Regions from separate parts of the Blautia sp. MB18-30 genome, predicted to be linked through region 2. Evidence: riboswitches for the same ligand, from Rfam matches in the RefSeq annotation. Region 2 holds a riboswitch; each other region holds the start of a gene.

Region 1 (7,822 bases), on a different contig from region 2:
ATTCAATGGCAAGGTCACAGCCCTCGTTCAGGATCAGCTCGTAATCCGGAGCACTGTACTTGCCGGCATAAATCATCTTTTTCTGTTCCATGGCGTCCTTTGCTTCCTGGATATACCATCCGTCTTCCTTGGTTCCGGAAAGCTTGATGCTGTCAATCCCGTCGATAGCGCGGAAAAGATCCATGGCCGAGGTTGCTACCAGATAGATATTGTTTATGGGCTGCTGCAGAACCGCAATGTCAGGATCCAGCCCCTCCGGTGCTTTCTTGCCTTCGGGAACTACAAGAAACTGTCCTTCCTGATCAATGGTGAGCAGCGCATAGCCATCGTTGTAGTAATCCACATTAAATTCCTTTGCGTAGGAAAGATCCATACTGTGGTCAAAGGTAAGGCCTGGAATATCCGCAGGCTTATGTTCTGTCTCTGCTGCCTGCACTGCAAAAGCACACCCCAGGATCAGGGTCAGCGTCAGAAATATGTATGAAATTATTTTTTTCATTTTTCTTCCTTTTTCATGCTCGAAGAATCAAAATTCAGGGTATACTCAATCTCGTGAGGAGTACTCATGGCTACAGTATCTGCAGTCACTTCCATTTCTGCGTCAAAGACTGTGACCGGGATCTCAAATGTGGAGTTTCCGTCTTTGTTCACCGGCTCATATTTTTCGCCGTCCACGATCATGTAATCATAATTCGGACTGCTCCAGATGATGGTTGCCGTAGCTTCTTTGTCCTTGATCTCTACTTTAGCTGGAGATTCTACAGATGCTCTTCCTGTTCCGCCTGTAAGGGTTACATCCGTCTCATAGGTTCCGTCCTCCAGCTTCAGCTCTTCCGGTTTTTTCCCTTCGGATTTTTTGTCGTCAGAGGTTTTTACAGGATTCTTTACGCTGACTTTATGGTCGTACCATTTGCCTTTTTCTCCCAGGAGCGCCACGTTAAATTCCTCACCAATGGCCGGTACCGGGATATCAAATCCGTAAACCTCCTCTGTATAACCATCGCTGTACTTCACTGTATCTGTGGTCGGCTCAATGATCTCTGCTCCGTCCTTCTGGGCATCCTCGGCAGTTCCCGCAAACAGGTTAACGATCTTCTTGGAAACCAGACTTACGTGGATGGTCATTTTGCCATCTTTGACCGTGAGCTCTCCTTTTTTGTCATTGGCCTCATTTACATGAAACATGCTGCTGTCTGTACCAAACTCTGCTGTATAAACGCCATCTTCCAGGGTATCTGCTTTGGCTGCATCTGTATCCTTTTCTTCGGAAGCTTCTGCTTCCTCACCGGACTCTGTTTTTGTTTCATCTGTTTTTGCCATCGCAGGCACAGAGCCCAGCACCAGGACTGATGCACTTGCCATTGCAAGAATTAAGTTTACATAGCGTTTTTTCATGATAATCTTCTCCCTTCCATAGATACAGCAATCTGCCCGGAAAACAGTCTTCCTGATCTTTCCGGGCAGTTACATTGATTTCTTATAGGTATCTGAACTCACTCAGATATTTTTATATTTATTATTCTGCGGACTCCTCAGCAGAATCAGCCTCTGTATCTGCTGCTGCATCAGAATCTGCGGACTCCTCAGTGCTTCCCAGAGAATCGATGGCTGCCTTTGTATGCTCTACATAAAGCTTCTCAACTGCTTCGATTCTTCCAAGACCCTCGATCTGGCAGTCAACCTTATCGAAGTTTCCGGATGCTACAAACTGGCTCTTCCAGGAATCCTCCTCATCACCGGCCATATCGTTATTTGCATGGTCTCCGGCAACAACCATCAGCGGACGAAGAACAACGTTCTTGTATCCTGCTTCTTTTACCTTCTCGATAACCTTGTCGCAGGCTGTATCTTCCGGCTTACCCTCTACAGTACCGATGAATGCGTTCTTCAATCCAAGGTTTTCCATCTGTGTCTGCATCTGATCGTATGTAACGTTAGCTGTATGAGATGTTCCATGTCCCATGAATACGAATGCTGTGCCAGCCTCAGCTGCTGCATCCATGCTGTCAAATCCGGCCTCTTTGCAAGCCGTATCTGTGATCGCCTGAGCAACGGCTTTCTTGTCATCATTGATCACAGTTGCATCGTCTCCAACCTCACCGAGCATTGGCTCTGCGATAGCTACAGACTCGAATTTATCTTTATAGCCATTGATCGCTTCTGTCATCTCATCGTACTCAGCACCATGCATCAGATGGGTAGGCTGTACAACCAGATTCTTAACACCATTCTCTACTGCACGGTCAAGAGCCTGCTGCATGTTATCGATCACTTCATCATCTCTTGCCTCTACATGGTTGATGATGATCTGTGCTGTAAATGCTCTTCTTACAGACCAGTCCGGATAAGCTTCTGCAAGAGCATCCTCGATTCCCTTGACATCCTCTGCACGGCTGTCATTGAAGGAAGTACCAAAGCTTACAACAAGAAGTTCATTCTCACCGATCTCATCCTGGTTACGCGGATCGTCCTTGGAAGCATCTCCTGTGTCACGTCCGAAATAATCCGGATCTGCATTCTCACCCTCTACCAGTTCTTTCTGAGCATCTGTCAGAGCATCCCATGCTTCTTTGGCTGCCTTGCAGTCCTCATCTGTTGTGTCGTTTCTTTCCTGTACATAGATCTTGTCGATCAGAGCTGCTACATTATCTGCTGCTTCCTGATCTGCATCAGAAGCCTCTGTGGTATCAGCTGCCTCAGCGTTCTCTTCTGTAGCAGAATCCTCTGCTGCCATTGCTGTTGTAGCCGCACCCATAGAGCATGTCATGGAAACTGCGAGCATCAGAGCTAACATTGTTTTTCTTTTCATTTCTCATTGTCCTCTTTTCATGTATTTCCAGAATACTGATATGTACAAAAAAGCAGCAGCTCTCTGCGGCCGCCTGCTCACACATGATTCTCTGCGCAATACAAATACATAAAAAGAAGTTCTGTATTGTTATGGAGAATACCGATTCGTAAACCGCGAATCCCTGGATCTCACAATAAGGCAGTTCTCCTGACTTGGTTCCACGCTGCTTTCCCTTCCCGGTCTCCCAGTGGTTATAAAAGCAGCTCCCCTTTCACAGTGACGGTATCGTTCCGGATTCTCACCGGATTCTCTTTTGCACATCCGACTGGATGCAACCTTATCATTATAACATTTGCACATATTTTCTTTTACCTGGTTATCTAACTTTTACCACAAACTCACAAATTTGTCAAGATTGATGTCAGACGATTCACGGTTTTCTGTGATCTTCGCTCACAAAAAACACCTCACGAAATATTACCAGTGAACAGTAACCGGTTTTCTCCCTGTATCTGTCAGTTATTATCAGAATACTTTCTCCAATATTCATGCATATCCTGCATAAAAAACAGCCCCTTTCTGTCATCACCCTGATATCAGAAAAGGACTGTCTTACACTGGATATTCGCAATCCGCTTCGCTACTTGCTCATAACAGATAAACTGCTCTGCAGTTTATCTGTTAAAATACTCCTGCTCCAGGTATCTGGCTACGTAGATTCCGCTGGCAGATGCATGGGACAGAGAATGGGTCACGCCGCTACAGTCTCCGATAACAAAGAGACCCTTGTGGCAGGTTTCCAGATTTTCGTCGATCTCGACCTCCATGTTGTAGAATTTAACCTCAACGCCATAAAGCAAAGTATCATCATCTGCGGTTCCCGGTGCGATCTTATCCAGAGCATAGATCATCTCGATGATGCCATCCAGGATACGTTTCGGCATAACAAGACTTAAATCTCCCGGTGTCGCAGAAAGTGTAGGTGTTACGAAACTTTCCTCAATACGGGCTTTTGTGCTTCGTCTTCCGCGGATCAGATCTCCAAACCGCTGTACCATAACACCACCGCCAAGCATATTGGAAAGTCTTGCAATGCTCTCACCGTATCCGTTGCTGTCATGGAACGGCTCTGAGAAATGCTTGGATACCAGAAGGGCAAAGTTTGTATTGTTGGTATGCTTTGCCGGATCTTCGTAGCTGTGACCGTTTACTGTGATGATACCGTTGGTATTTTCATTCACGACAACACCTCGCGGGTTCATGCAGAAGGTACGGACCATATCCTCAAACTTCTCAGTTCTGTAAACGATCTTGCTCTCATAAAGCTCATCTGTCAGACGGCTGAAAACCTCTGCCGGAAGCTCCACACGGACTCCAATGTCCACACGGTTGGAAAGAGTCGGGATCTTAAGCTCTGTACATACCGTCTCCATCCATTTACTTCCGCTTCGTCCTGCGGAGATGATACAGTAAGTTCCCTCGTAACGCTCATCTCCTACAAAAACTGCATAACCGTCTTCAGTTTTTTCTACTTTGTCAACAGATGCGTCAAAATAGAAGTCCACATGGTCTTTCATTTTTTCATAGAGGTTCTGAAGCACCACATAGTTGATATCTGTTCCCAGATGGCGGACTGATGCATCCAAAAGATGCAGGCCGTTCTGAAGGCAGAGCTTACGGATCTCGCTGTTTGTGGTAGAATAAAGTTTGGTTCCCTCACCGCCATGCATCAGGTTCAGTTTATCTACATATTCCATCAGCTCTGTGGCTGTATCCTTGCCGATATGCTGGTACAGAGTTCCGCCAAACTGATTGGTGATATTATATTTTCCGTCGGAGAAAGCGCCTGCACCGCCAAATCCCTTCATGATCGCACAGGTTTTGCAGTGGATACAGGATTTTACTTTCTTTCCGTCGATGGGACATTTTCTTTTTTCCAGAGGATGACCAGCTTCAAAAACCGCGATCTTTTTCTCCGGATCATTATTCATCAGTTCATAGGCCGCAAAGATTCCACCGGGACCTGCTCCTACGATCAGTACATCATATTTCATAAATAAAAACTCCTTATCTTGTATTGCACATTTTCAGTACTTTGTTTTTGCATAAACCCTGTCTATTCTACAACAAGTGTGTTCAAAAGTCACCTGTTTTTTCGGAACCTTCCGATCTTAAGCTTTTTTCCATCTGTTTCCACGGTAATAGCACCGTTTTTCATGGTGTATTCCACCTGACTTCCGGCCGCTTTAAGCCGCTCTACGGTTTCCGGTGACGGATGTCCGTAGGTGTTAGTGAGCGAACAGGAAATGATCGCCACTTCCGGCTTTATTTTCTCAAGAAATGCTTCTGTGGTAGAATAACGGGAACCGTGATGTCCCACCTTCAGACAGTCAACATCCTCAAGCCCCCCGGCTGCCAGAAGCTTTTTCTCCGTATCTGCACCGATATCTCCGGTAAAAAGCATCTGAAAATCTCCAAAAGACAACTCCATCACCATAGCTTCCTCATTCACATCTTTTCCTGTGGCATCTTTCTCCGGCCACAGAACAGAAAAAGATACTTTGCCGCAAGGCAGCTCATCCCCTTTTCCTGCTGTCATGACCTTAACTCCGGCTGTTTTTGCTACCTCTGCAAGCTCCCTCCACGCATCTGGTCTTTCCGCCCAGGCAGGCAGGATCAGATATCCGGCCCGGATGGTTGTAAGACCTTTTCCCATATATTCCAGAAGCTCCTTCACACCGTTGATGTGATCCTGATCTGTATGGGAAATAAAAATCCCATCCAGCCAGGAAATCCCCTGACTTTTCAATGCCGGCAAAAGGCAGTATCTTCCAAGCTCCGACTGGCTGCTGCTTCCTCCGTCGATCAGAAAATGGTGATCCTCCGGAGTCTCCACAAGGATACCGTCACCTTGTCCTACATCCAGGCAGATCACCTTCAGACTTCCTGTTGGATGATATCCCAGTATCAGGATTCCGACTGCCAGAAAAATACCGGCTGTTATCCGGATAGCATGTAGCTTCCGGCAACCTGCTTCCGCCCGCTCCTCTGATAACTCCGTTTCCTCACTGACTGCTTTTTTCTTCCGGAGCTGTTCTTTTATATACTGCCCCATAAACAGAACTGTGATCAAAAAGCCATAATATACCAGAATCTGCCATATTTCCGGCTCCCCTCCGATCCAGGTACTCCATCCTGATCTTCCTGCCAGACTGCAGAGATATTCATAAAAAAGCAGCAGTACCCTTGCCGGCAGGATTACCAGTTTTGCCGCAGGAATACTGAAAATCCCCAGTAGCAGCGCCGCCATTCCTCCAGTCAGTACCAAACCCACGCTTGGAAGCACCAGCAGATTCAGGATAAATCCGGCAATAGAGATTTCTCCGAAAAATTTCAGCATCACCGGCAGCGTTACAAGCTGAAGAGCTACAGGACTTACCAGTGCCTTTGTCCATTTTTTCTCCGCTCCTGCAAGAGCACAGAGCTTTTCCGCAGCGATCCCCATTCCCAGAACACAGCCAAAGGACAGAAGAAATCCACTGTCCAGGAGATAGGCCGGAGATTCCACAAGGATCATCATGGCAGTTACGGAAAGAGCACTCATCATGTCATAGATCCGTCCGGTGATCCTGGCTCCCATGGCGATCAAAAACATAGTTACTGCCCGCATGGTGGAAACACTCCCTCCGGTCATGATCCCATACTGCAGCATCACTCCCAGAGAAAAAATCCCGGCAGGCCAGATTCCCAGTCCCATCTTCTTCAGAAGGTTATAAAGTCCCATTCCCAGAATACTGATATGGAGCCCGCTGATGGCAAGGATATGTATGATCCCGGCCAGCTGATAGCGCATCTGTATTTCCGGATCCAGCTCCTGTTTGTCTCCAAGCGTCATGGCACAAAAAACAGGCGCATCTTTTCCTGCTGCTTCCTTCAGAATCTGCCTGCAGCTTTCTTTTATCTCCAAAAGGAGCTGCCTGTAGCCGGAATACACTGCTGTTTTCTTTTGGAGCACAGCGTTCTTCATAAAATAATAAATATGACGACAGGCATAATACTGCCGGCTGTCAAAGCCCCCAGGATTCGCAGGGCCTTCCACTCTTTTCAGCGTTCCTTTGACCAGTATCCGCATTCCGGGTTTCAGATCTTCTTCTTTTTTGAGGAATATTCTTACATTTTCAATTGGAAATTTTTTTGACTGATGGATAAGATATGTTTTTTTCAGATAAACAGACTGGGAAAATTCTGTGTTTTCATGCTGTTCCACCTCCCCGCAGATCATGGAACCAGGGTGCGCTTCGATCTGTTCCTGCACATTTAACGGAAGGGGATTCCCCCTGATCAGAGAAATCCCCATAAGCTCCAGTGTGCCAAGACTCAGCATCATAAGAAAACACAAAAGACACATCGGCCGTTTCGCCATAAATGTTCTCCCGTTTTCTGATATTTTGAAATGTTTTATTTTTTCTATTCTTTTTTAGCCTTTGTGTGTGCCAGCAAGCTGTCGTTCCATTCATAGAACTTATAAAGCTGCATATTCTGGCCAAAGGTCACTTCCTTGTTTCCTTCGATGGAAATCTCAACTTTGTCCACATCCGTTGCCGCGATCAGCGTATTTACCACCGAATACACGGCAATCTGTTCCGAAACATCCAGCGCATAATCCTGAAATACGGAATTATAATCCACATAGCAGATTCCGTTTGCTCTCGTCAGGGAAAGTACCTCTGAATTCTCCGGTATTGTAGGATAATGTCCTTTTTCCAGCGGACCTCTTGCAAGCTGCTCCAAAACCACCGTAGCCTTCGGAAGATTTCGTCTGTAGCGGACACTTCTCTGTTCCGCTACCAGTTTATCTCCGTTTTTATTTGTGAAATACAAAGTAAAGGTGTCATAGCTGTACACATCCCCATCGGACCCGGAAAACTCCACAAAGGTGTCGTTGTTCATGGCTCCCACTTCTTCACCCCTGGTATCTGTCAGCGGCTTTTTACCCACATAGATTTCCACAGAATCTACTCCTGGAACCTG
Region 2 (7,822 bases):
GTAACAGGATTTGGACAGAGAAATCTTTTCGGAGACGGAAATGTAGAAACACTTGCAAAATTTTACGGTGACAATGGGGCAGATGAGCTTCTGGTATTTGACTTTTCTTCCGCAGATGCAGAGCATGACCGTGCGATCGGAAAAATCCGTGATATCTGTCAGGTATCTGAGATCCCGGTGATCGCAGCGGGAAATATCAAACGTATGGAAGATGTAAAAAAGCTGATCTATGCGGGATGTGCCAAAGTTGTACTGAATTTTTCGAAAGAGAATAATATCAAGCTTCTGGAAGAAGTATCCCGGCGCTTTGGAAAAGAGCGTATGATGATCAGCATCTCTGATCTGAGAGAATTCACAGAAAATCAGGATCTGATCGAAACATATGCAGACACTGTTCTGGCTTTGGACACTGTCGAAAATGAAATTGCAGAGATTTCTCAGATTTCCATTGTTCTTCATACCGATGAAAACAGATCTGAGAACATTCTGGAGCTTTTAGGAGAACCAGCTGTGTCCGGACTTTGCGGTGCTTATGTAAGCAGTCTTGAAAATGATCTGCATACATTTAAGGAAACCTGCGAAGAAGCCGGAATTCCGGTAAACACATATAAAAGTAATATTGCATGGTCGGACTTTAAATTAAACAGTGACGGAATGGTTCCGGTTATTGTCCAGGATTACCGGACGGATGAAGTACTGATGCTGGCCTATATGAATGAGCTTGCTTTTAACACAACATTGAAGCTTGGAAAAATGACATACTGGAGTCGCAGCCGGAATGAGCTCTGGACCAAAGGTCTGACATCCGGACACGTACAGTATGTAAAGTCTCTTACTATTGACTGTGATAATGATACGATCCTTGCCAAAGTGGAGCAGATTGGCGCAGCCTGCCATACAGGAAACCGTACCTGTTTCTTCAAACCGCTGCTGAAAAAAGAGTACGATGATACCAACCCACTTCACGTGTTCCAGAATGTGTATGATGTGATCACTGACCGAAAAGAACATCCAAAGGAAGGTTCCTATACCAATTATCTTTTTGATAAGGGAATTGACAAGATTTTGAAAAAAGTCGGTGAAGAATGCACAGAGATCGTCATTGCAGCCAAAAATCCGGATAAAGAAGAGATTAAATACGAAATTTCAGATTTTCTTTATCATATGATGGTACTCATGGTGGAAAAAGGAGTCAGCTGGGAAGAAATCACCAAAGAATTGGTAAAAAGATAAATTATATAGCATTCAAGAAAAAAGCTTTTGTACGTCGGATCAGAATGAACGGTTACGAAAGCTTTTTTCTGATATGTACAATTTCGGTTAGGCATGATATACTTATCGTCAAAAGTGCGGAAATATAAAAAAGGAAAAGGGAAACAACCAATGATCAAAATTGATGACTGGGTGATTGAAAAAGGAGAGAAGGCACAGGGGAAAATTAAGATCACAGGATACGGCATAGCAATGCCGGCAACTGTGATATGCGGAGTGAAAGACGGACCGACGATACTGATCACAGCGGGAATACACAGTGCGGAGTATGTAGGAATCCAGGCGGCAATGGAACTTGCAAAAGAATTTCAACCGGAAGAACTGAAGGGAAATGTGATCATCGTTCCACTGGTCAATGTCAGTGGCTTTGAGCATCGCACCATGAGTCTGGTCTATGAGGATGGCAAGAACCTGAACCGCGTTTTCCCCGGAGATCCTGAGGGAACAGCTGCAGATCGTATTGCCTATGCTATAGTGACAAAGCTTTTTTCCATAGCAGATTATTATATCGACCTGCATAGCGGAGATGGGTTCGAACAGCTTCATCCCTATGTTTATTATGTAGGGGTTGTAGATGAAAAGACAGCAGAGAAATCATTACATATGGCACGGCATATCGGCGTAAAATATGTGGTCCGTTCCACAACCGCCACAGGTGGCGCCTACAATTATGCTTCTTCTCTTGGAATTCCAAGTATTCTCATCGAAAGAGGCGGACACAGCTACTGGACCTGGGAGGAAGTAGAACAGGATAAAAGAGACGTCCGTCACCTTGTTTTTCATCTCCAGGGAAAGAAATGTCATGGTCTGAAGCATTACCGTCAGATGCTTTTGGAAAATGTAGTCTATGAATATGCGCCGTATACCGGATGCTGGTATCCATCCAAGAAGCCTGGAGAGTACTTCTTTAAGGGAGAAGAATTGGGTGAACTGAGAGATTACTATGGAAATTTACTTTACACATCTATTGCAACTGAAAACGGAGTCGTACTTTATCAGACAGCCAGTCTGAACATTATTGAAGACGGACCAATGATCGCATATGCAGCGATCACGGAGACTCTGACCTGATAGTAAACAACCTTTTCAGAACGCTTCTGTCTGAAATCATATTGAAACAGTAAGAAAACCGGGTTTTACCATTTGCTATTCTATTTGTAAAAATAGCGAGGTAAAATCCGTGTTTTTTTAGCAGATCAGATAAATCCAATTGTCAAATCCCCCATGGGGGATATATACAATTCAAGCATCTTTAACAAAATTTATGAGTTTTCTAAAAATATAACATTTTTCCATAGACATAAACTATAGTTTTATCATATAATGTTTCAGTAATTTGACAGCATTTGCTGATTTTCACATCAGCCGTTGTAAGTTCTGAGAGGATTAATAGGGAAACCGGTGTAAATCCGGTACGATCCCGTCACTGTAAGGGGAAATCCTCAGACAAAGTACCACTGGTCGAGTGCGTGAGAAATAGACCGGGAAGGTGTCTGAGGGTAAGGATCCTAAGTCAGGAGACCTGCTTGCAATTGTTTTAAAATGATTCTTACGGAAGATAGGAAGCATATTTATTTTGTGTGCCCGTATTTCGTCACGGGCTTTTTTCGTGCAAATTTTCTAAAATTCCATGCATATTCTGCATATTAAGAATCCAATAGTTTCTTTTATCTAACTAAATTAAAACGGCAATGTTAAAATCGCATCAAATGAGGAAAGGAGTAAAACGTGACAAAGAAACAAGTAGGAAAAAGATTTCTCCAGATCATCATTGTATTATTTGGAATCAGCTTTTTCACATTTGGACTGACCTACCTGTCACCTGGTGATCCTGCGGAGATCATGCTGACAGAGTGTGGTAATCTTCCTACACCAGAGCTTCTGGAACAGACAAGACATGAGCTTGGCCTTGATCAGCCCTTTCTCGTGCAGTATGGTTCCTGGCTGAAGGGTGTTGTTACAGGAGATATGGGACAGTCCTATTCTTTCAAAATGCCGGTAACAGATAAACTGGTATCCTGTTTCTGGCCGACGCTGAGGATGTCGTTGCTGGCACTTCTGATGATGGTCATTATTTCCATACCGCTTGGAATCCTGGCCGCTGTATATCAGAACAAATTCCCGGATTATTTTGTGAGAGGAATTACCTTTGTGGGAGTATCTGTTCCAAGCTTCTGGCTGGGCCTGATCCTTCTCAGCATCTTTGGTGTTCAGCTTCGCTGGATCAATGTTGCAGGAGGCAGTACGGATTTTAAATCCATGATCCTCCCGGCGCTGACTCTTGCACTTGCCATGTCTGCAAAATATACCAGACAGGTAAGAAGTGCAGTGCTGGAGGAACTTCATCAGGATTATGTCACAGGTGCAAGAATGCGTGGAATCAAGGAAAGCGTCATTCTCTGGAAACACGTCCTTCCTAATGTTATGCTTCCGCTGGTAACGCTGTTGGGACTTTCCCTTGGAAGTCTTCTGGGAGGTACTGCAGTTGTAGAGATCATTTACAACTGGCCTGGAATGGGAAATATGGCAGTAAAGGCGATTTCCTGTCGTGACTATCCTCTTGTACAGGGCTATGTACTTTGGATCGCGATCCTGTACATGTGCATCAACCTGCTTGTGGATCTGTCCTATACTTATCTCGATCCAAGACTTAAGGAGGATAGATAATTGAAAAAGGTATTACGAACATTCAAAGAAAATAAACAGTTCACTCTTTTCTTCATTCTGGGTCTCGTGGTGATCGGAATTGCGATCTTTGCGCCGCAGCTCTCACCATATGATCCACTGAATGCAGTTATGACCGAATCACTGCAGGAGCCAAGCTCCGCTCATCCGTTCGGAACGGATAAGCTTGGACGAGATCTTCTTTCCCGTGTTATCTTCGGAACAAGAACCTCTCTGATCATGACCTTATGTCTGGTTGCAGTGATCTTTGTCATCGGTACATTTTTAGGAGTTATTGCCGGATATTTCGGCGGCGTTGTGGATGCAGTGATCATGCGTATCGCAGATATGATGATCTCCTTCCCTGGGCTTGTACTGGCCATTGCCATTGCCGGTATGCTTGGACCAAACCTGGTCAATGCCGTTATTTCCATTGCGGCTGTAAGCTGGACAAAATATGCCCGTCTTGCACGAAGTATGGTCTTGAAAGTCAAGAAGAGTCTTTACATAGAGGCAGCTATAGTAAACGGAACAAAGACCTGGAAAATTCTTCTTGTACACATTCTTCCCAACATGGTAACCCAGATGGTGGTAACTGCGGCAGCAGATATCGGAACTATGATGCTGGAGCTGGCTTCCCTTTCATTCCTGGGATTTGGTGCAACTGCGCCGACACCGGAGTGGGGACTGATGCTGAATGAAGGAAGAACCTACATGGCAAAGGCGCCATGGCTTATGATCTACCCTGGTATCGCTATCGTGATCTGTGTTGTTGTTTTCAACATGCTTGGAGACAGCATCCGTGATGTACTGGATCCGCGCCAGGATCAATAAAACAACTCTGTAACAAACCAACACCATATAATCAGTATATTATCTTTAGGAGGATGAAATGAGAAATAATGTAGTTAAAAAAGTGCTGGCTGCTACACTTGCATGTATGATGACCCTTTCAATGGCAACAGTGGCTCAGGCAAAAGGTGACAAAAAAAGTGATAAGGAAATCACCATCGGAGTAACAAGCTTTGCAGATACACTGGAGCCGACAGAGCAGTATTTTAGCTGGGTTGTATCCCGTTATGCGATCGGCGAGTGCCTCACAAAATTCGATGAGAACGGTGAGATCGTTCCATGTCTTGCGGAAGAGTGGGAAAACAGTGACGATGGAAAAACATGGACCTTCAAGATCCGTGAGGGCGTAAAATTCTCCAACGGTGACGACATGACACCGGAGATGGTAAAAGCCTCCATCGAACGTACCGCTGAAAAGAGTGACCGTGTTCCGGAATTCTTTGATCTCGACAGCCTCGAGGTTGACGGACAGAACCTGATCTTCCATCTGAACAGAGCAAATGCAAACATGGCCGGATGCCTTGCAGACCCGCTGTTTCTGATCGTAGATACAAATGTAGATGATTCTACATTTGCCATGGAAGGACCGATCTGTACAGGACCTTATGCAGTAGAGTCCTTCAGCCCGACGGATTCCTGTATCGTAGTAAAAAATGAGAACTACTGGGATGGAGAAGTTCCCCTTGATAAAGTTACACTGAAATGTGTGGATGACCAGACAACACGTTCCATGGCTCTTCAGACAGGTGAGATCGATATCGCTTACAACCTGAAAACAGAGAACCTGGTTGAGTTTGAGGGAAATGACAATTACGACATCCAGGAGCTTCAGTCTCTTCGTTCCACCTATGCATTCATGAACCAGAACGAGGATCATGCACTCAGCGATAAGGCTCTTCGCCAGGCACTTCTTCGTGGTCTTGACAAGGAAACATACTGCAACACTCTTCTTGAGGGTGGTGCAACAGCTGGTAAAGCACCGGTTCCTCCAACACTTGACTTTGGATTCGATGATCTGAAGGATGAGAATTCCTATGATCCGGACAGCGCAAAGAAGATCCTTGATGAGGCCGGATACAAAGATGTTGACGGTGACGGATTTGTAGAAACTCCTGACGGAGATCCTCTTGTTCTTGATTTTGTTATCTACACAAGCCGTGCCGAGCTTGGTGTATACGCACAGGCAGCACAGGCCAGTCTGAAGGAGATCGGTATCAACGTAAACTTGAATACAGTAAGTTATGAGACACTTCTTGACATGAGAGATTCCGGTCAGTATGACCTTCTGATCTGGAACGTGCTGGTAGCAAACACTGGAGACCCTGAGAACTACTTAAGAGAGAACTGGTACAGCTCCTCTGCAAACAATACTGCAGGATACAATAACCCGGAGGTTGACAAGCTTCTTGACGAGCTTGCGCAGACATTTGATGAGGACAAGAGAAAAGATCTCATCATCGATATTCAGCAGGATATCATGGATGATGCTGCAACTGTATTCTTTGGTTATGAGACAACCTACCTCTTCTCCAACAAAAAGGTAACAGGTGTTAAGATGTATCCAATGGATTATTACTGGCTGACAAAGGATATCACTCTTGCCGAGTAAAGGAGCGCTTATTTATGCTTGAGATCAAGGATCTTTCCGTTCGGTACGGAAAACAGGCACCTACCATTGAACATTTCAACCTTTCCATGAAGAAGGGGGAGATCATCAGTGTGGTAGGCGAGAGTGGAAGTGGAAAAACAACCGTGATCCGTGCTGTCCTCGGCGCACTTGGCGGAGGTGGCCGGGTCAGCACCGGAGATATTCAGTTTCACGGACATTCTCTGCTTTCCAATACAAAGAATGAATGGAGAAATTTAAGGGGTACCCGCATTTCCATGATCTTCCAGGACTGCGGCGGAACTCTGAACCCTATCCGTAAGATCGGAAGTCAGTATGTGGAATATATCTGTACACATACAGATGTATCCAAAGCAGAAGCATGGAAGAAGGGATGCTCCATGCTTCAGAAAATGCGTCTTCCGGACGCGGAAAATATCATGAAAAGTTATCCTCACCAGCTTTCCGGTGGTATGCGCCAGCGAGTTGGTATTGCCATGGCCATGACTTTTAACCCGGAGCTGCTTCTTGCAGATGAGCCGACCAGTGCGCTGGATGTTACCACACAGGCACAGATCGTACGCCAGATGATGGAGCTTCGTGATGATTTCGGAACCGGTATCATCATTGTTACCCATAACATTGGCGTAGCAGCCTATATGGCTGATCAGCTTGTTGTTATGCAGAACGGAAAAGTTGTGGATCAGGGAACACGAGATGAGGTCATGGAGCATCCGACCAGTGACTATACAAAGAAACTGCTGGCTGCAGTGCCGGAAATGGAGGGACAGCGTTATGTTTAAGGAATCCGATATCGTACTCAGTGCAAAACATATCGTAAAACAGTTTCCTGCTTCCGGCGGCAGAACTTTAATAGCCTGCAACGATGTGAACCTGAACGTTTATAAAGGAAAAACTCTGGGAATCGTAGGAGAAAGTGGCTGCGGTAAATCAACCTTTGTCCGCATGGTCATTTCTCTTGACAAACCGACCAGCGGAGAGATCCTTTACCATGGAAAAAACCTCTCTGATCTTTCCAAAAAAGAAACCTGGCTGAACCGTCAGAACATGCAGATGGTCTTCCAGGATCCGCTGGCGTCCTTTGACCCGAAAATGAAGATCGTGGATATTCTCACAGAACCTCTGATCAATTACGGAAAGCTGAAAAGAAGCGAAAAGGAATCCAAGGCCAGAGAACTCCTGAAAATGGTAGAACTTCCTGAAGATTTTACAGACCGCTATCCCCATAACATGAGTGGTGGTCAGCGTCAGCGTATCAGTATTGCCCGGGCACTTTCCCTGGAGCCGGAGATCCTGGTATGTGACGAGGCTACCTCTGCACTCGATGTTTCCGTACAGGAATCCGTGATCCGTCTTCTGGTGCGTCTCCAGAAGGAGAAAAACATCAGCATGCTTTTTATCTGCCAT
Region 3 (7,822 bases), on a different contig from region 2:
TATTTTATATTCCGGCGTCTGGTGCCGCTTTGCGGCGATCGGACAGAAGCGCAGGGAAGAACGGGAGAAAGAGAAAAAATGTTAGATCCATACAGCGTGCTGGGAGTTCCCAGAAACGCATCTGATGATGAAATAAAAAAGGCATACCGGAAGCTGAGCCGAAAGTATCACCCGGATGCCAATATCAATAATCCGAATAAGGATCAGGCCGAAGAAAAATTCAAAGAAGTGCAGCAGGCTTACGAGCAGATCATGAAAGAGCGTGAGTACGGAAGTAGTTCCCAGAATGGCTATGGCGGCTACGGAAATTACGGTGGTTTTGGAAATTACGGAAATGCCGGTTCCAGTGCCTATCAGGATGAGGAAAGTATGCGCAGAAGGGCGGCCGCCAATTATGTGCAGAGCGGTCATTTTCAGGAAGCTATGAATGTACTGGATTCTCTTGGTCAGAAAAATGGGGAATGGTATTACCTGGCTGCTATGGCAAATATGGGAATGGGAAATAATGTAACAGCTCTGGATCAGATCCGTGAAGCAGTCCGTCAGGAACCGGATAATATGCAGTACCGTATGCTGCTCCAGAGAATGGAAGGCGGTGGCGGCTGGTATCAGCAGCGGCAGGATCCCTTTGGGGGAATGCCGACTGCAGAAGGGGATATGTGTGATGCCTGCTGCAGGACCATGGCCTGTTTCATGTGCTGGCCGGGCGGCTTTTTCTGCTGCTGATGCAGGAAAAAGGTCTGTCATCGATGTCCTGAAACTGAGATCGGGGATATCATAAGGCAGCATATCCATATGTTTGTAAGGCGGATCCTGCAGATCCGTTTTGCGATATAGATCGCAGAAGGCTTTTTCTGACAGAAATTCACAGTGCTGTCCGGGAAATGCTGCACTGCAGAGAAAAGAGGAGGAAATCGTTATGAGTATAAGAATTGGTATTTTAGGTTACGGAAACCTGGGACGCGGCGTGGAGTGCGCCATCAAGCATAATCCGGATACAGAGCTGGTTGCAGTATTTACCAGACGTGATCCAGAGACTGTAAAGATCCTTACAGAGACCGCAAAGGTTTATTCTGTAAAAGATGCGGAGAAGCTGAAGGATGAGATCGATGTCCTGATCATCTGTGGAGGAAGTGCGACAGATCTTCCTGTTCAGACACCGGAGTATGTAAAATATTTCAATGTTGTGGACAGCTTTGATACACATAAGAAAATCCCGGAGCATTTTGCAAATGTTGACAAGGCAGCAGCAGAGAGTGGACATGTAGGAATCATTTCCGTAGGCTGGGATCCAGGAATGTTTTCTCTGAACCGTATGTATGCAAATGCGATCCTTACAAATGGAAACGACTACACATTCTGGGGCAAGGGTGTCAGCCAGGGACATTCTGATGCAGTCCGCCGCATCAAAGGCGTAAAGGATGCAAAGCAGTACACCATTCCGGTAGAAGCTGCACTTGAGGCAGTAAGAAACGGAGAAAATCCGGAGCTTACTACACGCCAGAAACATACAAGAGAGTGCTTCGTAGTTGCTGAGGAAGGTGCTGATCTTGCACGCATCGAGGAAGAGATCAAGACCATGCCGAACTACTTTGACGAGTATGATACAACGGTACATTTCATTTCCCAGGAAGAGCTGAATCGTGACCACAGCGGTATCCCACACGGCGGTTTTGTGATCCGCAGCGGAAAAACAGGCTGGAACAATGAGAACAGCCATGTGATCGAGTACAGCCTGAAGCTGGATTCCAATCCTGAGTTCACATCTTCTGTGATCGTTGCCTATGCAAGAGCTGCATACCGCATGAACCAGGAAGGACAGAAGGGATGCAAGACAGTATTTGATGTTGCACCTGCATATTTAAGTGCCCTTGATGGGGCAGAGCTTCGCAAAAAATTTCTGTAAGGATCCGTAACAGACAGGAGCAAAACTGCATAAAGGATCATATCCCCGGAGCATCGGTGAATATTTCTGATGTTTCGGGGCTTTTTTCTGCATAAAATCAACATTGGTAATACCTGGATGATGATTTTTCTGAAAGAAAAGGAAAGAGTTGACGGACCGTAAAGAATGTTATATAATATGGACGTAAAATTGTAACAAAATTGTAACGTTTACGATCAGTCGGACTTAAGAAATAGTAAATATCAATGATCTATCTATCAAAGGAAGGTATGTATGCGAAAATTAAGCAGAAAATGGAAACTCTGGGGACTTTTTTTTGTTCTGATGTTCTTTGCAGCCGGAGCAACTGTACATACAACGGCAACAGATGTACAGGCTGCGACCAAAAACGGCTTTAAGACAGAAAAAGGAAAGTCCTATTATTATCGGAACGGCCAGAAGGTAAAAGGCTGGCTTACACTGAACGGGAAGAAATATTTTTTTAATAAATCCACAGGCGTGCAGATGAAGCGTTGGGCTAAGGATTCCAAGGGCAAACGATATTTTTATAATGTCAACGGTGCCAAGGGCTATATGGCAACAGGCTGGCTTACAGACAGTAAGAACAATACCCGCTATTTTAATCCCACCAGCGGATATATGACAACGAAATGGGCCACGATCAGTAATAAGAAATATTATTTTTACAGAGGCAGTGGTGCTGCAGCCAGAAGTGTATTCCTTACAGACAAGAAGAATGTGACCAGATATTTTACCAGCAAATGCTTTATGGCAAAGGGCTGGGCAACGAATAAGAAACAGCAGAAGCGTTATTTTGATCCAAACACGGGAGCTATGTATAAGGGCTTCAAGAAGATCGGCAGCGATACCTATTATTTTTACAGCAAGAGCGGCGTGATGGCTACCGGTTGGGTCACAAATTCCAAAAAAGGATATAAATATTATTTCGATCCGTCAACCGGTGTCATGGCTACGGGAACGAAGACGATCGATGGCAAGAAGTATACATTTGGCAGCAACGGTGTCCTGGATACCAATCCAAGCACTACTACAGTTACAAGCTCCAGGACCATCAAGAATTTCCTTGCCAATGCATTACTTCCGGTAGGAAAGACTCTTTACGTATGGGGCGGCGGCCACAACTGGTCAGATGCGACCAGAAAGGGCATCAGTCCAAAATGGAAACAGTGGTATGACAGCAATTCCAGCTCCTATAATTACAGATATTATATGGATCTCAGTGAAGCTACAGAACAGAAGGGCCTTGACTGCTCCGGCTTTGTAGGATGGTCTGTATATCAGATCATGCAGAGCAGATCCGGTGGACCTATGTACACGGATGTTTCCGGAAATCTTGGATCTTTGTATTCCGGCAAGGGAATGGGTACCGTTGTTTCCCAGTCTCAGCTGGCAAGCTCAAACTGGAAGCTTTATCCGGGAGATATCGGATACAACAGCGGACATACTTGGATCGTTCTCGGACAGTGTTCCGATAAGAGTGTTGTGATCCTCCACTGTACACCGAATGCCGGCGTACAGATTTCCGGAACACCGACACCAAGCGGAACTTACGGAAGCCAGGCGATCAAGCTGGCAGAAACTTATATGTCTAGGTATCCTGGAGCCAGCAAATATGACTATCATGAATCCAGTGGTAACTATATCCGAAACGGTGCATACTTCAGATGGAACAGAAGCACTCTTTCCGATCCCAACGGATATCTGAACAAGACAGCCAATCAGATCCTTGCAGATCTGTTCTGATCAGGATGTGCTGAAAGAAATTTGTATGTAACAAATAGCAATAAGAAACGTGAGAGGAGAACCTGAGATAACCCGGGTTCTCCTTTTTTAATGTCAAAATCATTAATAAATGTTACAAAGTTTTAAACTAATTAATAGAAAATCCTTGCAATCCAAATAACACTGTGTTAATATATAAAAAGATTGAAACAAGATATTGCAAAAGTATTACAAAGAAAACCAACGAAGCGGATGGTCAGATCCGCTGTATTAAATTAGAATCAGATTGCGAGGGTGAACAGTCATGAAGAAAAGGATATTATGTCTGACACTGGCGCTCATCATCAGCGGAGCACAGGTAGTCAGCGTAAGCGCAACAAGAGAAGATGAGGCAGCGCTTCAGCAGGAGATGGATGCGACCAACGAACAGCTGAATGCGACTTATTCCAGATTGGATGAGCTTTCCTCACAGAAGTCACAGATTGAAGGCGAGATTTCAACTCTTGATGCCAATCTTGTAAACGTGATGGTTTCGATCCAGACACTGGAGGGAGATATCTCCAATAAGGAAGCCGACATTGCATCTACACAGACCAACCTTGAGAAGGCCAAAAATGCCAAGCAGAAACAGTATGAGGCAATGAAGAAACGTATCCAGTATCTCTATGAGAAGGGTGGAGACGATGCATGGTTCCAGATGATGCTGAATGCAGAGAACCTGTCTGACCTTCTTACAAGAGCAGAGTACACACAGAAAACTTATGAGCAGGACCGTAAGAGTCTTGAAAAATATTCCAATACGATCCAGCAGGTGGCAAACCTGGAGGCACAGTACACACAGGAGAAGGCAGAGCTGGAGGGAATGAAGCAGGAATATGAGGCAGAGTCCCAGAACCTGCAGGCACAGCTGGATGAGAAGCGTGCCACATCCGCAGATTATGATAATGAGATTGCCTACGCACAGCAGCAGGCTACAGATTATGCCAACCTTCTTGCAGAGCAGACTGCAGAGCTTCAGAGATTAGAGGCTGAGCGTATTGCAGCAGAGGAAGAGGCAAGACGTCAGGCCGAGGCTGAAGCAGCAGCGAGAGCGCAGGCTGAGGCAGAAGAGGAAGCAAGACGCCAGGCAGAGCAGGAAGCACAGCAGGATGAGGCGGACGAGAGCGAAGACGGACAGTACGATGAGGACGGCGACGTGATCGAGAATGCAGATGAGGATACTGCTGAAGATGACACCGAGGCTGTGGATGAAGATGCAGACAATGGTGAGAATGATGATGCGTCCGAGGATACTGAGAATACAGAGGATAATGCAGACGCAGATTACGATAACAGCACAGATGCATCTGAAGAAAGTGCAGAGGACACATCTAATGAAGAGGACACATCCTCAGCCAGTGACAGTTCTTCTTACAGCAGTGGTTCCGGATCTTCTGTTGTGAATTATGCTACACAGTTTGTGGGGAATCCTTACGTATGGGGCGGAACAAGCCTTACCAATGGTGCAGACTGCTCCGGATTTGTACAGAGTGTCTATGCGAACTTCGGAGTCAGCCTTCCGAGAACCTCCTATGAGCAGCAGAATGCAGGTACAGAAGTATCCTACGCAGATGCACAGCCGGGAGATCTGATCTGCTATGGCGGGCACGTGGCTATTTACATGGGTAATGGCCAGATCGTTCATGCATCGAACTCTCAGGACGGGATCAAGATTAGCAATGATGCTACATACAGAACAATTGTATCTGTAAGACGTCTTGTATAATAAGAACGTACAACAGAAAATAAAAATACAGCAGCCCGACAGCAGTTTGTCGGGCTGTTTTTGACGGCAGGAAAAATATTGAAAACCCATGGAACGGAATGAACAGCAACAAAATATGCTCAAAAATGTATAAATTTTAAAAACAGTATTGACATATAATTAACAGGATGTTATTATGATGTCAGTATAATTCCATATTGAACATAGCAAGTGCTGAGGATAGCTGACAGTTATATATTGATTATCAGAAGTCCACAGAAAAGGGAATCAGGTGTGAAACCTGAGCGATCCGGTCACTGTAACGGAGGAGCGAATCTCATAGTCCATTGTACGTATGTATGAGAAGGAGAGAGGAGCCATGATCCCGGAGCCAGGAAACCTGCTTGTTATGGCGAGGTTAAACTTCCGTGTAAAGTGTAACAACCATTTCAGGGACTCCGCACCCCTGGGACGTTGTCTACTTTTTTACGAGAGTAGGCATTTTTTTATGGAATGCGCCTGTTCATATGAATTATACATGATTAAATGGCAGGCGATACTACTCCGGATACATTCGTTCCCTCCGCGCACTCATGAACGGATTATATTTCTACCCCGGGGTGGCATCGCTACCTCTTTTTTTATAGGAAAAAATTATGTGTGGTTATGTCAGGAGAGGAGAAAAGAGCCATGGAGAAACCATACTGGGAAGGCAAAGAATACTCTTACTTCAGCCACAAAAACTGTGAGTATTTTCCGTGCCATAAAGGAGCAAATCCGGAGAATTTTAATTGTCTGTTCTGCTATTGCCCTTTATATGCACTGGGAGATAAATGTGGTGGTAATTTCCGCTTTACGGAAAGCGGGATCAAAGATTGCACCGAATGCAAGCTTCCTCACAGAAGAGAAAATTTTGGATATGTTACAGGTAAATATAGCGAGCTTGCGGAAATTGTACGGAAGCAGCGGGAAAAATAAAAAACAGGCCAGTTCAGATACAGGAAAATGTATATTCCTGTGTTTGAACTGGCCTGTTTTGTTTTGGGGGACAATATCTGTTATCTGTCGGAAAAGATACAGAAGATCATTCTCTGGTTTGGAGAAAAACCTTGAGTCTGGGAATCTGGTTGTTGAGGATCAGCTGTTCCGGAAACATGGCCTGATGAACAAACTCAGCAGCACAGGTAAAATCTCCGATATGCTCCGGGCCATGGCTGTCACTGGAAAGAAGCAGCGGCAGATCATATTTGCGGCAACATCGAAGGATCTCGAAACAGTTTTCTCTTGTGTCGCCACGATAGCCATAAGGTGCAAGAGAAGCTTCGTTGATCTCAAAGATCGTGCCGGTTTCCCTGGCAGCCCTTGCAAGCGCATCATAATTAACCGGGTAATGAGTGTTATCACTATGTCCGAGGATCTTTACACAGGGGTTTTTCATTACATTGATAAAAGCTTCTGTGTTTTCGGCTCTGGTACCGCAGCGGTAATTCCAGGCATGCATGCTGGCAATGGCGTAATCAAGTTTACATAATAATTCCTGATCTAAATCTACCGTTCCGCTGCGGTCAAGGATATTCAGTTCAATTCCGTAGAGTAATTCTACACCGAAATGTTTTTTGGGAGAATAGGTAAGGCTGCGGAAATAGGAGGAAGTTCCGGCTGCCAGAGTGCCGGGACCGTGATCAGTGATCCCGAGAAGCCGGAGACCTTTCTCGGCAGCTGCGCGTGCCATGTTGGTGATGGTACATTCCGTGCCGTGACCACTGGCGATGGAGTGGGTATGCATATCAGAAAGATACATAAAAATACACCTCTTTTACTGTTTGAGAACATGTGACAGAGCGGAATACGAATGTCCACTTTGCATAAATTTTTTCTGAAAAACAAAGGAATTCCTATATAAATCCAAGTATGGCAGAGCAGAAAAACAAAGTCAATAGAGAAAAACATAAAAATACAAAAAACAAATAAAATCAACAGGGCGCAACCGATAAAAACCACAAAAACAGCTAGAAACACATGTTGGATTTCGTTGACATCGAAGTAGGGGTAAGGTATAATAAAACTACATGAGCACATAGCCGGACAGGAGCGGTTCTGGAAGCGTAGAGGCAGACAGATCATCAGAAACAACCGGTTATGAGAAAGGAGAATCATGGAGAAATTTCATATAGCAGATGTTCCGAAAACAGACAGGATCACACATCTTGTAGATAATCTTTATGCAAAGATGCCGGTGATCGAATCTGCCAGAGCAAAACTGATCACAGAGTCTTACAAAGCAACAGAAGACGAGCCGATCATCACCCGCAGAGCCAAGGCATTTGCCCACATCCTGCACAACATTCCGATCATCATCCGTGATGAGGAGCTGATCGTTGGAAGCAGCACTTTGGCGCCGAGAGGATGTCAGACGTTTCCGGAGTATT

Evidence for each region. A riboswitch is a leader RNA that binds a small molecule or an ion and turns the genes downstream of it on or off. The one in region 2 is predicted to bind cobalamin.
Region 1: it holds a riboswitch for cobalamin, as region 2 does, so the genes downstream of both, NCY57_RS06475 (sirohydrochlorin cobaltochelatase) here and nikB (nickel ABC transporter permease) in region 2, are expected to answer to the same signal.
Region 3: it holds a riboswitch for cobalamin, as region 2 does, so the genes downstream of both, NCY57_RS06410 (cysteine-rich small domain-containing protein) here and nikB (nickel ABC transporter permease) in region 2, are expected to answer to the same signal.

What each region holds. Positions count from the first base shown of each region.
Region 1 covers NZ_JAMOYY010000010.1:38,773-46,594, forward strand. The annotation lists gene NCY57_RS06465 (ABC transporter substrate-binding protein) at 1-499, opposite strand, end outside; gene NCY57_RS06470 (hypothetical protein) at 496-1,395, opposite strand; gene NCY57_RS06475 (sirohydrochlorin cobaltochelatase) at 1,517-2,809, opposite strand; cobalamin riboswitch at 2,972-3,146, opposite strand; gene NCY57_RS06480 (NAD(P)/FAD-dependent oxidoreductase) at 3,466-4,845, opposite strand; gene NCY57_RS06485 (DNA internalization-related competence protein ComEC/Rec2) at 4,935-7,214, opposite strand; gene NCY57_RS06490 (GerMN domain-containing protein) at 7,259-7,822, opposite strand, start outside.
Region 2 covers NZ_JAMOYY010000026.1:2,489-10,310, reverse strand. The annotation lists gene hisIE (bifunctional phosphoribosyl-AMP cyclohydrolase/phosphoribosyl-ATP diphosphatase HisIE) at 1-1,233, shown strand, start outside; gene NCY57_RS11905 (M14 family metallopeptidase) at 1,384-2,343, shown strand; cobalamin riboswitch at 2,628-2,816, shown strand; gene nikB (nickel ABC transporter permease) at 3,001-3,939, shown strand; gene nikC (nickel transporter permease) at 3,940-4,770, shown strand; gene NCY57_RS11890 (ABC transporter substrate-binding protein) at 4,829-6,397, shown strand; gene NCY57_RS11885 (ABC transporter ATP-binding protein) at 6,412-7,197, shown strand; gene NCY57_RS11880 (ABC transporter ATP-binding protein) at 7,190-7,822, shown strand, end outside.
Region 3 covers NZ_JAMOYY010000010.1:23,444-31,265, reverse strand. The annotation lists gene NCY57_RS06435 (DUF5685 family protein) at 1-85, shown strand, start outside; gene NCY57_RS06430 (J domain-containing protein) at 79-726, shown strand; gene NCY57_RS06425 (diaminopimelate dehydrogenase) at 920-1,906, shown strand; gene NCY57_RS06420 (N-acetylmuramoyl-L-alanine amidase family protein) at 2,180-3,670, shown strand; gene NCY57_RS06415 (C40 family peptidase) at 3,954-5,414, shown strand; cobalamin riboswitch at 5,646-5,815, shown strand; gene NCY57_RS06410 (cysteine-rich small domain-containing protein) at 6,084-6,371, shown strand; gene NCY57_RS06405 (phosphatase) at 6,478-7,194, opposite strand; gene NCY57_RS06400 (glycyl radical protein) at 7,549-7,822, shown strand, end outside.